4 linked regions of the Oligoflexus sp. genome follow. The protein of the gene in region 3 interacts with the protein of the main gene of each other region in a pairwise test. Links are inferred from orthologs where the notes say so. Each region holds a gene or a part of one and is shown on either strand. Other genes may lie near its edges.

The links.
Region 1: the proteins of VFO10_RS02155 (region 3) and plsB interact in binary tests that used the Escherichia coli proteins (3 or more experiments, as listed by UniProt). The link is inferred for Oligoflexus sp. from one-to-one orthologs.
Region 2: the proteins of VFO10_RS02155 (region 3) and VFO10_RS07370 interact in binary tests that used the Escherichia coli proteins (3 or more experiments, as listed by UniProt). The link is inferred for Oligoflexus sp. from one-to-one orthologs.
Region 4: the proteins of VFO10_RS02155 (region 3) and secA interact in binary tests that used the Escherichia coli proteins (3 or more experiments, as listed by UniProt). The link is inferred for Oligoflexus sp. from one-to-one orthologs.

What each region holds. Positions count from the first base shown.
Region 1 is NZ_DASTAT010000066.1:22,893-26,116, reverse strand. What follows is about bases 33-3,184. They hold plsB (glycerol-3-phosphate 1-O-acyltransferase PlsB), read right to left. Parts: upstream 2,785-3,184; coding sequence 280-2,784; downstream 33-279. Other genes in these bases: panC (pantoate--beta-alanine ligase), read right to left, coding at 2,781-3,184; rsgA (ribosome small subunit-dependent GTPase A), read right to left, coding at 33-308. Outside these bases: more of rsgA, read right to left, coding at 1-32; more of panC, read right to left, coding at 3,185-3,224. UniProt on the Escherichia coli protein: Catalyzes the transfer of an acyl group from acyl-ACP to glycerol-3-phosphate (G3P) to form lysophosphatidic acid (LPA). This enzyme can utilize either acyl-CoA or acyl-ACP as the fatty acyl donor.
Region 2 is NZ_DASTAT010000034.1:57,925-60,906, forward strand. The notes cover bases 56-2,965. They hold VFO10_RS07370 (acyl carrier protein), read right to left. Parts: upstream 1,677-2,965; coding sequence 1,434-1,676; downstream 56-1,433. Other genes in these bases: glyA (serine hydroxymethyltransferase), read right to left, coding at 56-904; rpiB (ribose 5-phosphate isomerase B), read right to left, coding at 928-1,377; VFO10_RS07375 (UDP-2,3-diacylglucosamine diphosphatase), read left to right, coding at 1,878-2,669; VFO10_RS07380 (erythromycin esterase family protein), read right to left, coding at 2,682-2,965. In the rest of the region: more of glyA, read right to left, coding at 1-55; more of VFO10_RS07380, read right to left, coding at 2,966-2,982. UniProt on the Escherichia coli protein: Carrier of the growing fatty acid chain in fatty acid biosynthesis.
Region 3 is NZ_DASTAT010000014.1:19,655-22,666, forward strand. Bases 49-2,988 are described here. They hold VFO10_RS02155 (acyl-CoA thioesterase), read right to left. Parts: upstream 1,792-2,988; coding sequence 1,306-1,791; downstream 49-1,305. Other genes in these bases: VFO10_RS02145 (hybrid sensor histidine kinase/response regulator), read right to left, coding at 49-129; hppD (4-hydroxyphenylpyruvate dioxygenase), read right to left, coding at 287-1,312; mtnP (S-methyl-5'-thioadenosine phosphorylase), read right to left, coding at 1,772-2,647; VFO10_RS02165 (Tex family protein), read right to left, coding at 2,653-2,988. Also shown: more of VFO10_RS02145, read right to left, coding at 1-48; more of VFO10_RS02165, read right to left, coding at 2,989-3,012.
Region 4 is NZ_DASTAT010000023.1:13,097-16,389, forward strand. Bases 43-3,263 are described here. They hold secA (preprotein translocase subunit SecA), read right to left. Parts: upstream 2,880-3,263; coding sequence 243-2,879; downstream 43-242. Other genes in these bases: VFO10_RS04615 (hypothetical protein), read right to left, coding at 43-207; VFO10_RS04625 (M23 family metallopeptidase), read right to left, coding at 3,104-3,263. In the rest of the region: more of VFO10_RS04615, read right to left, coding at 1-42; more of VFO10_RS04625, read right to left, coding at 3,264-3,293. UniProt on the Escherichia coli protein: Required for protein export, interacts with the SecYEG preprotein conducting channel.

The sequences.
Region 1 (3,224 bases), on a different replicon or contig from region 3:
ATCGTGTTGCGTTCCCCGCGACGGCTCTGCAGATAACGTCGCGCGACCGTTGCGAGCCAGACGTCACGCGTCTGGACATCGCCGATATCCTTTTCCGGCGAGACGAACGCATAGCGCTTATGCACCTCGACCACGCGGGCCGGGAACCATTCGGGATGGGCTTCGAAATCCCATTTGTCCTCGGGCTGTTCGAAGTCGGCTTCGGAGGCTTTGTGCTTTTTTCGTTTGTCGCGACCGCGACGAATTTTATCGTACGTGGGAAGACGATCGCTCGCGTCGTCATTCCCCGTGTATTTCCATTTGGCCATGCTGCTCTTCTTCCTTGTCCTCATGCGTGGTTCTGAAAATGCGCTCGATACTGCGCAAGGCATCAGGCGAAAGGAGTCTTTGGGAGTTCTGCGCCATCACCGCCACGCGCTCATCAATCCGCAATTTCTTCTCGTCCACCTGGATCAGAAGACCCTTGCGTTTGAGGAGCTGGATATGTTTTTGAATAAAAGTTTTTTCGACGATCTCGGGGTTGTTAAGCCCGCTCAGGATCGCAAGGCGCTGGGCCATGCGATGACATTGCTGCAAAAATTCGTCACTATCCACCAGCCCGCGCTGACTGTGTTTGGCCAGAAGCACGGCGGTGATGATGAAGCGATCGAAGGTAAGTCCCAGCGCCTGGGACAGGATGTCGAGGGCCACGAAATCATCCGACTGCGCCGGCGGCCGGTGATAGATCTGCGGCGCGACCTTGTAGAGAAGCCCCACAGCGGCCATAGACTCGGCATAGCGTTTGACGACGCCTTCAATGGCGTCCTCCTCCCAGCTCAAGTAAAGCTCTTCGCGCAGAACGCTATAAATCTCGGCACAGGCGCGCACCAGAGAATCCTCGTCAATCGTATCGTCCCTTTGGAAGAAACGCGCGATGAGCGACGGAATAGCGAAGAGGTGGATGATATTGTTTCGATAGTAGCTTATGAGAGCCCCATCAATATCATTCACGAACACGACATCTCCCGCCGCATGATGGAAAAGGGATATGCTTTTCAATTTCATGGCCAGGGTGAAGATCGCGTTCACATCATCATTCACGAGCCGCACGTTGGGATGATAGGGCAGCTGCCTTTGCAGAGTGATCATGCGCTGCATGAAGATGAACAGCTCCTCTTTGGGAAGAGCCTTCTGCCAGGCTGCCAGAAGACCTACCCCGATCAGCCCGATCGGGGCGATGACGGCCGCTTCATTCATCCGGCGCGAAATGAGATGGGCCAGATCGTGAACGGCTCCGGAAAGCCATTCGGGTCTTTCCTCGTCGGCCTCACGCCAGCCGATGTAGTTATGGTCCAGGAAATTTTCAAGGATGATGGGCTCTCCATAGGAAAGATAGGCCTTCCCATAGAACTGCTGGAGCACCTTACGGGCCTGCAGGAGTTGAAGGATGGATTCCTTCTTCTTCGCCCCTCCACCGAGTTCGGTGAGATAACTCTTCACCTCCATGACCTTGTCATAGGCCAGGAACACGGGAACAAGGGCTATGGGCCGCTCGGTGTTCCTGAGATAACTCCGCACCACCATGGACAGCATCCCGGTTTTAAGCGGCAAAAGCCGACCTGTGCGGCTCCGTCCGCCTTCCGGGAAGAAGGAGATCGGATAACCCTGGGTCAGAAGGTAATGCATGTACTCTTCCACGACGGCCGCGTAAAGGCGATTGCCGTGAAAGGAACGCCGGATGAAGAAGGCGCCCGCGCGCCGCAGAAACCAACCCATCGGGAAAAAGTTCAGGTTGATGCCGGCCGCGGTATGCGGCGTCGGCAGCCCGCTTTTGTAGACGGTATAGTTCACGAGCAGGTAATCGAGGTGGCTTCTGTGCGTGGGGACATAGACGATTTCATAATTCTGAGACGCAAGACGCGTAACGTTTTCCACGTTCACCGCATCGACGCCCGAGAAAATCTTGTTCCAGAGTTTCCCGAGCACGAGTTCAAAGACCCGCACGATGGAATAGGTCTGGTCCGCGGAGAGTTCCCGCGCATAGCCGCGCGCCCTGGTTTCCAGGCTGCGGGTGAGCTGCGGTCGTCCCTTGCCTTCCTTCTCGATCTCCTGGCGCACGAGTTTACCGGCCACGACGCGGGAAATGACCTGCTCACGCACGTAAAGTTTCTGACCCAGAATCGTATTGCGCACGCGGCGGAAGTGGATGCGCAGGATCCTTCGGATCTTGCGCGCGGCGTTATTCACATCCTCTTCGCTCTGCAGGATTTCATTGATCTGAAAGGGCTTGGCAAAATAAAGTTTATTGTTGCGGCCCTGAGCCATCACGATGAAAAATTTCTGCAGCCAGCCGGCGTCCTCGTCATCATTGAAGATGAGTTTGAAGATCGACGGTTCTTCCGTCCCAGGATCCTTGCCCCAGAAGGGTGAGACCGGAACAATCTGCGGCTTCTCGCCGGTTTGTTCCTGGACCTGACGCACAAGGTGCAGGAGCACCTGGCTGGGTCGCAGACGCCTCACCCGTTTTATCGCCGTCGTCTTTTCCAGGAAGAGACAGACCGCACGCCGATGCCGGTTGAAGTCGAGCCCCAGATCCGGCTCGGGCAGACCGAATTTGCGGCAGGTGGTGAGCAGCACAAGGTAATCAATGATGGAACGCTTCGGCAAAACATAGATCACCGGACCGCCCGTCAGATCCAGGTGCTCCTTCAGGTTTTCCGGCTGCGCTGTGGTGTTGACCCAGAGCAGAACCGGCCGCAGAAGATAGGACAGCATAAGATGAAAAAATCGAATCAGCTCTTTCATGGACTGGACAGCTCCAGGTTATCAATCAAACGTACCGAACCCAGATGCGCGGCCACCAGAAGAACCGCAGGCCGATCAATCGCCTCGCTGAAATCAGCAAGGTCCGAAGCGCCGCGGATCTCGGCATATTCCACGCGGAAGGCGGGAAAATGTTTCATCTGTTCGGCAAAGATATCGAGCAGGACCTTCCTTTGCGTCTCGCCGCCCTTGAGCGCCTCATTCACCATTTGCATCGCGCGATGCAGTTCGGGAGCGAGCGCTCTTTCCTCGGGGGTCAGACGCAGATTGCGGCTGCTCATGGCGAGTCCATCCGGATCACGCAGAGTCGGGCAGCCGATCACTTCAATCGGGAAACAAAGGTCCTGGGCCATTTTTTTAAGAAGCGTGAACTGCTGATAATCCTTCTTTCCGAAGAGCGCGAAGTCAGGCTCGACGATATG
Region 2 (2,982 bases), on a different replicon or contig from region 3:
CTTTGCTGACAAGGGCGTCGGCAAGGGTTTTGGCGTTGGTGCGAATATTTTTCTGATACTCTTTGAACGAAGGCTTGAGGGCTTCCATGAAGCTGACCGCTTTCGCGGCGATCACATGCTCCAAAGGACCGCCCTGGATGCCGGGGAAAACAGCCTTGTTGAAGTTCAGCGTCTCATCATTCCAAAGGATCAGGCCACCGCGTGGTCCCCGCAGCGTCTTATGCGTTGTGGTCGTCACCACATGCGCATAGGGCACAGGGCTGGGATGTTCGCCCGCGGCGACGAGGCCGGCGATGTGAGCCATATCCACGAAAAGATAGGCGCCCACCGAATCGGCGATCTCACGGAACAGGCCGAAGTCGATCATCCGCGCATAGGCGCTGGCGCCGGCTATGATCATCTTGGGCTTCACTTCCTTGGCCTTGGCCGCGATCATATCGTAATTCAGGCGCTCGGTTTCAGGATCGACGCCGTAAAAGTGCGACTCATAGATACTGCCGGAGAAGTTGACCTTCGAACCGTGAGTCAGGTGACCCCCGTGCGAAAGATCCATGCCGAGGATTTTGTCGCCCGGCTGCAGAAGAGCCAGGAACACAGCTGCGTTCGCCTGCGCACCGGAGTGCGGTTGAACGTTGGCGAAGGAAGCGCCGAAAAGTTTTTTCGCGCGTTCGATGGCCAGCGTTTCAATCTGGTCGACGATTTCGCAGCCACCATAATAGCGTTTGCCGGGCAGGCCTTCCGCGTACTTATTGGTGAGAATGCTGCCCATGGTGGCGATCACCTCGGCGGACGCGAAGTTTTCCGAAGCGATCAGCTCCAGACCTTCTTCCTGACGTTTGAATTCCGCTTCAATGAGACCGTAGATTTCCGGATCGTGGCTTTGCAGTGAAGACCAGGGTTTCATGGGGGCCGTCCTTGTGTGGACCCTCAACGTTCGAGGGCGCGAATTTTATCGAGTCGGGTTTGGTGGCGTTTGCCTTCAAACTCTGATTTGATCCAGATGTGGAGATAGTCAAGGGCTCGGTCGTGATTCAAAACACGTTCGCCGAGGCAAAGGATATTGGCGTCGTTGTGCTGACGCGACATGCGTGCGGTGAATTCATCCCAGACCAGAGCGGCCCGGATGCCAGGAACTTTATTCGCGGCGATCGACATCCCGATGCCTGTTCCGCAAATCAGGATGCCGCGGGGAAGTTGGCCCTGGCTCACTTCTTTCGCGAGAGTCTGGGCATAATCCGGATAGTCGACCGAATCCGCGTCGTTCACGGGAACTCCAAAGTCGACGACTTCGTGCCCGAGAGAACGGAGATACTGGCTCACCTTTTCCTTGAGTACCCGACCTCCATGGTCAGAGGCAATGCCGATGCGTTCGCTCATAGTCTACGCCTTCCGATGCATTTGCTGCGAGAGTACGATGGGAAAGGAGGACGGAATTAAACTTCTTTGGCTTTCTTGATGTAGCCAACAGCGTCTTCGACCGTGCGGATGCTTTCAGCTTCTTCATCAGGGATATCGATGCCGAAAGCTTCTTCCATCGCCATGACCAGCTCAACGATGTCCAGTGAATCCGCGCCCAGGTCTTCGATGAATTTAGCTTTGCTGATGACAGCGGCTTCTTCAACGCCGAGTTGATTCACAACGATTTTCTTCAATTGACTTTCGATGTCGAGCGACATGGGCTATCCTCCAATTTGGCATATACTTGCCTTATGTTCATCTAAGGAACCAGAAAGTCTAGGGGAATGCAAGGGAATAGTTGGCCCATCTGTGAAAGGTGAAACCCATGAAGGAGGTGCCTGACAAGGCCCTCTTGAGGGCCCAGGACTTTCCCGCTATCTTGTGCAGATTGCTTGACTAACCGAACGGGGGACTTTGCTTTGTCACTGTGGACAGCGCCTTTGCTGGTGGTATCGGACATTCACTTGAATCACGCGGAGGATGACCGCAGCCGGCTGCTCCTCAATCTTCTGGAAGGCGCCAGCCGGAGTGAGGTCGAGTACCTCGTGCTGATGGGTGACATCTTTGACTTCTGCCTGGGATCGCATCCCTATTTTCAAAAAAAATTCAGCGCTATTGGCAAGGCGCTGGAAAAGCTTGTGGAATCCGGTACCCAGGTCATCTACCTCGAAGGCAATCACGAGTTCAAACTGGCATCTCTGCCCTGGAAGGGCGTTCAGGTGATTTCCGAAGGGACGCATACAATTCGTTTGAAAAGCGGCCACACAGTCCAAATGGCTCATGGTGACCTGATTTATTCACACAATATGTACCGAGCCTTTCGTCAGCTGGTGAAATCACCAGTTGTGACTGGCATTGCGCGGCTTTTGCCAGGGGCCTGGATGGATAGGCTGGCGACGAAAAGTTCCGAGGTGTCGCGGGCCCAGGATCAGTATCGAGAGATCGAACATGAGAAGATCCTGGGTGCGGTGGATGCCTGGCTGGAAGCCGGGTCAGGCGACTTCGGCATCTTCGGGCATTTTCATGTGCCTTATGCCGAACCGCGTCGCGATCAGCGCAAAGGTGGACTCTTCAGCGTCGAAAGCTGGGATCGTCCCAATGTTTTGGCGTTCAGGGACGGCGCTTTCTATCGTTATTATTTTAACGCCGAAGGGGACAAGGCCTGGCAGCCTGCGGAACCTTTGGTCCGCAAGCTTTTGCCAGGAAAATAAGGGTTGAGATCGCTACATGGCGGAGGGATAGGTTTCGGCCATATCACCATCATGCAGGGGTTTCAGATGCAAAGGATGCAGGGCGTGCGTTTGATCAAGGTAAATCAAAGCATCATAACGCCTGGGTAGGATGGTCGGCACATAGTTGCCGCGATGCTCGCCCTCCGGATGATACACCACGCCGATGGCGCGATGTCCCCGATCCTCCAGCATTTCATCACTGGCAAAATGCGGCGCGAAAATCAGCAGTTTGTTATCCGGGCCGACCCGGTGCAGGACTTCCTCCCAGCTGCCTTCACGGACCTGGGGACAG
Region 3 (3,012 bases):
GGGGCCCGTAGTTCCCGAAGCAAAAGCCAGATAGAGGCAGGTGGGAAGCAGCGACGCCATCATCAAGCTGCCCATGAGGAGCAGCGTACGTCGCGGAATAGGCGAATCCACGTTTTCAACAGCCGGCATTGTGGTATCCCGTATGTCTCCAAAGCGAAAGCCACAACGGCCTTCCTTTGATGCTATCGGTACCTCTTGGGTGATTTTAAGTGAAAAACAAAAAAGCCCGGTCCAGGCCGGGCTTTCTTTCTATCAGATAAGTTTTGCTCTTACCATCAAAGCAGGATCACAGCACGCCGCGACGCTTTTGATCGCGTTCGATAGCGCGGAAGAGGGCTCCGAAGTTGCCTTCACCGAAACCGAGATTATTGTGCCTTTGAATGAATTCAAAGAAGATGGGGCCGATGACGTTCTCGGTGAAGATCTGGACGAGGTAGCCGCTCTCATCACCATCGACGAGCAGGTTATACTCCTGGATCTTCTTTTTATCCTCTTTCAGCTGTGGCACGCGCTTGAAGGCCATATCATAATAATCGGCATCGATGTCGAGGGTTTTCAAGCCTTCCACTTTCATCTTGTCCATCACATTGATAATGTTGGACGTCAGAAGCGCGATGTGCTGAATGCCTTCGCCTTTATATTCGTTCAGATACTCATTGATCTGCGATTTGGCTTCCGTCCCTTCGTTGATGGGAATGCAGAAGGAGCCGCAGGGGGAACGCAGGGCATAGGATTTGAGTCCGGTCTGCTCGCCGCGGATATCGAAGTAGCGAACCTCTTCGAAGCCGAAGACTTCCTTATAGAAAGTCGCCAAAGGTTGCAGCTGACCTTTATACACGTTGTTCGTCAGGTGATCGACCAGAGCGAAACCTTTCGAAGGCACGATTTCGGTCTTTTCAAGATCCACGAAACCAAGACGCTCCCAGCGATCCTTGGCCGTATGAAAATCGACGAAGTAAATGAGGCTGTTGCCCACGCCCTGAATCGCGGGCAGATCATAGTCGGATGTCTCCGCGCGCTTGGCTCCGCGGGATACAGCGGCCTCCAGAGCCTTCTTCGCATCCTGCACGCGCCAGCCGGTGGACGACGCGCAGGGACCATGCTCTTTGTTGAAGGTCACGGAGAAGGAGCCGGGCTCGGTATTCACCAGGAAATGGATGTCGTTCTGCTTATAGTAATCAATCTTTTTGGTCTTGTGGCGTTTCAGCCGCGAAAAACCCAGCTTCGTGAACAGCTCATGCAGTTTTTCCGGTTGGGGGCTGCTGAACTCGATGAAATCGAAACCAGTGATGCCTGTTGGGTTGTTTACCATGGGGGTGACTCCTCGTCAGTGGTTGGTTTTGATCCTTTTGCGTCAGGGCTCTGCCTTTGAAAACGTTCGATAATCACATCCGGCATGCGGATGGGGCGGTTCTGAGCATTGAGCGCCACGATCGTGATCTGTCCGCTTACGAGCAGACGCCGCGTCCCTTCACCATTGACCAGATAAGCGTTCTGCTCGAAAGGAATGGCCGGGGAGCGGGAGTATTGTCCTTCGGAAATGACCAGAACCTGATCGCCGTGCTGCGCGGGGGCCTTGTATTCCAGCACCGCCTTGCTCACGACGAAATGAACGCCCTGGTCAAAGAGTTCTTTCAGAAAACGAATCCCGATCACATGCTCGCGGGCGCGTTCGAAGTATTTAAGGTAGTTGGAGTGATAGACGAATCCGGAGAGGTCCGTGTCTTCATAATAAACCGGGAATTCAATTTCACCCCGGATCACGCCGGAATCAGCTGAGATATGTGCCATAAAGCAGCGCCAGATCCTTTTTCTTTTGCTCCGGAACCATTTCCGGTGCTGTCATGATCGCGTGTTTCGCCGCTTCGAAGATACGGCTTTCATGCTGAGCGGGAAGCCCGGCCAGGACTTCCTTGATCACGCGATTGGCCTTCTCGGTGTTGGCCTTGAGGACCGCGATCACCGTTCCGACGGTAACATCGGCCTCATGCTCATGCCAGCAATCATAATCGGTGGCAAGAGCCAGCATACCGTAAGCCATCTCCGCTTCCCGAGCAAGCTTGGCTTCAGGCAAAGCGGTCATGCCGATCACAGCGGGCTGAAGTGTAGCGCGATAATGATGGGATTCGGCCCGCGTGGAAAACTGCGGACCTTCGATGCAGACATAGGTGCCGCCGCTATGAACTTCGGGGGTCACCTTGCGGGCGGCCGCTTCGATCCAGCCTCGAAAATCCGGGCAGAAAGGATCGGCGAATTCCACATGACCGACGATGCCGCCCCCGAAGAAGGTGGAAGGCCTGAGGCCTTTGGTGCGATCGTAAAGCTGATCAGGGAGAACAAGGTCACCTGGTTTGATATGATCCTGCATGATGCCGACCGCGCTGACGGCCAGCACATGCGTGACGCCCAGGGATTTGAGCGCATAGATATTCGCGCGGTAATTGACCTCGGACGGAAGCCAGCGGTGGCCCCGTCCGTGCCTTGGCAGAAAGTAAACGGTTCGACCGTTGATTTTGCCTTCAATAATGGCATCCGACGGTTCGCCAAAGGGCGTTGGGATGGTGTGTTCCTTGACCTTCTCGACACCGGCCATCTGATAGACGCCGGATCCACCGATCACTCCCAACTGCACTTTGACTTGCGCCATGCTGCTTATTTCCTTTGGTTGAACTTGGCGAGCAGATCATCCATCGTGTAGTTCGGCTGCGGCGCCTTGCCTTTGGCGCTGATGCCACCCACCGAACGTGCGGCAGGTTCCGAACCCCGAGGTTTCATCGGGCTGCCTTTGCCGCCCTGCTGCGGACGCTGCGCCTGCTGCTGACCAGCAGCCACGGCTTCGGGACGCGCGGCAGCGCCTTGAGCTTTGGGAGCTGCATTCAGACGACGGCTCAGACCGATCCGGCGACGCTGCAGATCGACTTCGATCACGCGCACATCGACGACATCACCGACCGAAACCACCTTCGAAGGATCATCGACGAACTGATCGGCGAGTTCACTGATGTGAATCAG
Region 4 (3,293 bases), on a different replicon or contig from region 3:
CTCGCCCAGTGCTTCCTTGATGGCTTCACTCGGAATCAGCTGGGTCAGGGTTGGCTCGTCGTAACCCACAAAGGCCGTTTTCGCAAAACGCGCCGAAGCAGGCTTCGCATGGGGAAAGGCCTCGTCCACGGCATGGTGAACCTGAACGAGGATGCGGGATACAACGACTTCATGGTCAGCAGGAGTAAAATCAAATACGCGATGCACGAGTTCACCTCATGGGAGGAATCGTTCTTCGCCTATTATACTCCAGTTTCGCCGCTCAAACGACCGTGACACTTTTTGTACTTCTGACCCGAACCACAGGGGCAAGGGTCGTTGCGGCCGATTTTTTCCTGGTCGCGGCGCACAGTTTCCGCACTGCGAGCTGCGCTTGTATCACGACTGCCGTGATAAATCATGCCGTCGCCATCACCCAACTCCCCGGTATTGCCCTGGGCATTGGCAGTCGCAGCGTGGGCATCAGGATGCACGAAGTTCAGCTGGGATTCATCAGGCTCGGCAACCTGGGGCGCGTCTTCATATTGGATTTCAGGAGGCGGCATGCGGATCAGGGCCAGCACGGTCTCGTCTTCGATCCGAACCATAAGGCTTTCAAACATCTTGAAGGCCTCTTTTTTATACTCCTGCAAAGGATCGCGTTGACCGTAACCGCGGAGGCGCACGGAATCCTGCAGGGTTTCCATCGAACGCAGATGCTCTTTCCAGCTCTGATCAATGATTTGCAGGTAAACGTAAGCTTCGATGCGTTTCATCAGCTCATCGCCGACCTTCTCGCGCTTGCTGTTATAAGCCGCCATCACCTGATCATGGATGGGTTCGATCAGGCCAGTGACCGAGGTTTCCCCGGCATTCAGCTTCGCCACATCGAAATCAATGTGGAATTCAGTCTGCAGTTCCTTGGCCACCGCGGCCATATCCCATTCTTTGGCTGCCGATGTTTCCGGCGAATACTTGCTCAGAATGCCTTCGGCGACGCTGCGGACCGCATCGCTCATGAAGGCCGTATCGATCGCGCCTTCCAGAATCTTCCGGCGACGCGCGTAAACCACCTGACGCTGCTGGTTCATGACGTCGTCATATTCCAGAACGTGCTTACGCGACGAGAAGTTCTGCTCTTCCACGCGGCGCTGGGCTTTCTCGATGGCCCGGGTCACCATAGGCGAAACGATGGCTTCGCCTTCTTTCATGCCGAGGCGGCCCATGATAGCCGAGAGTCGGTCCGATGCGAAGATCCGCATCAGATCATCTTCCAGCGAAAGATAGAACTTCGTACGGCCGGGGTCACCCTGACGACCGGAACGACCGCGGAGCTGGTTATCAATACGCCGCGATTCGTGGCGTTCGGTACCGATCACATAAAGGCCACCGAGTTCCCGCACACCCTCGCCGAGCACGATATCCGTACCGCGGCCGGCCATGTTCGTGGAAATCGTAACGTTCCCGCGTTGACCCGCGTTGGCGATGATCGTCGCTTCACGGCTGTGGTTCTTGGCGTTCAGGATTTCATGCGGAATATTGCGTTTGCGCAAAAGACTCGACAAAAGCTCGGACTTCTCGACGGAAACCGTACCGACGAGAACGGGCTGGCCGCGTTTCTGAGCGGTCGCGATCTCATCGGCGATCAACTCGAACTTCTCACGCGCAGTCCGATAAACCTCGTCCTGCTCATCCTTACGAATCAGCGTGCGGTTGGTCGGGATCACGACTACGTCGAGGTTATAGATCTTTTTGAATTCGACCGCTTCCGTATCCGCAGTACCGGTCATGCCCGAGAGTTTTTTATAGAGGCGGAAGAAGTTCTGGAAGGTGATGGTGGCCAGGACCTGGGTCTCGTTTTCGACCTGAAGGTGTTCCTTGGCTTCCAGCGCACCGTGCAGACCGTCGCTATAGCGCCGGCCGGGCATCAGACGACCTGTGAATTCGTCGACGATCACGACCTTGTTGTCGCGCACCACGTAATCGACGTCTTTTTTGAAGATAACGTGCGCTTTCAAAGCCTGCTGCACATGGTGCAGATATTCGATGTTGTGCGGATCGTAGAGGTTATCGACGTTCAGGCGTTTTTCCAGCTTGCTGATGCCGTCTTCCGTCAGCGAGATCGACCGCGATTTCTCGTCGACGATGTAATCGCTGTCCTTCTGCAGACCAGGAATCGTGGCATTCACCTTCACGTAAAGGCCGGTATTGGTCTCCGAAGGGCCGGAGATGATCAGCGGCGTCCGGGCTTCGTCGATCAGGATGGAGTCGACTTCATCGACGATACAGAAGTTATGCTCGCGCTGCACGAAGCGGGAGAGTTCGGTCTTCATGTTATCGCGCAGGTAATCGAAGCCGAATTCATTGTTGGTACCGTAGGTCACGTCCGCGAAATAAGCGTCGCGGCGCTGCTGATCGGTCAGACCATGCACGATCAAACCGGTGGTCAGGCCGAGGAAGTCGTAAAGCTTGCCCATTTGCGCGGAGTCGCGGGAGGCGAGGTAGTCGTTGACTGTCACGACGTGAACGCCTTTGCCGGCGAGCGCGTTCAAATAAACCGGCGCCGTCGCTGTCAGCGTTTTACCTTCACCAGTCTTCATCTCCGAGATGCGGCCTTCATGCAAAGCGAGGCCACCGACCAGCTGCACATCGAAGTGCCGCATGTTCAGGACCCGGAACGCCGCTTCACGCACCACAGCGAAAGCCTCAGGCGCCAGGGCATCGAGGGTTTCTCCCTTGCCGAGGCGATCCTTGAATTCCTGTGTCTTGGCGCGCAAGGCGTCATCACTCAAGGCCTTCATGGAAGGTTCAAGCGCGTTGATCTGTTGCACGATACCCTGGTATCGCTTCACTTCCCGATCGTTTTTCGTACCGAAGACCTTACGAGCCAGACTTAACATGGTATGATCCGCTTGTGCATGAATTGTAAGTGTGACCTGACTGCATTCTGCGTACAAAAATGATCCCGCGAACTGCGCAAGAATGCCCAGACAAGTCGAAGAGTATAACCCCAAAAAGCCGAATGCGGAATGCTTTTCCGAGCCCAAGCCCAGCCCTGGCCCGCGCCTCCGCAGTCTGCGAAAGCACCGCCTTGCTGGCCCTGTGATGGATCAGCCTCGATTCGTTAGTTCAAGTTAAGGATAAATTTGCGCGGGTCAACGGCGTTGCCGTTTAAAATTACTTCGTAGTGGCAATGGGGACCTGTTGTGCGGCCTGACATACCCACCGTAGCTATCTGCTCGCCACGACTGATCTTCTGTCCCGGCTGCACGAGATTCTCGGCGTTATGACCGTAGCGGGATACTACACCGAAG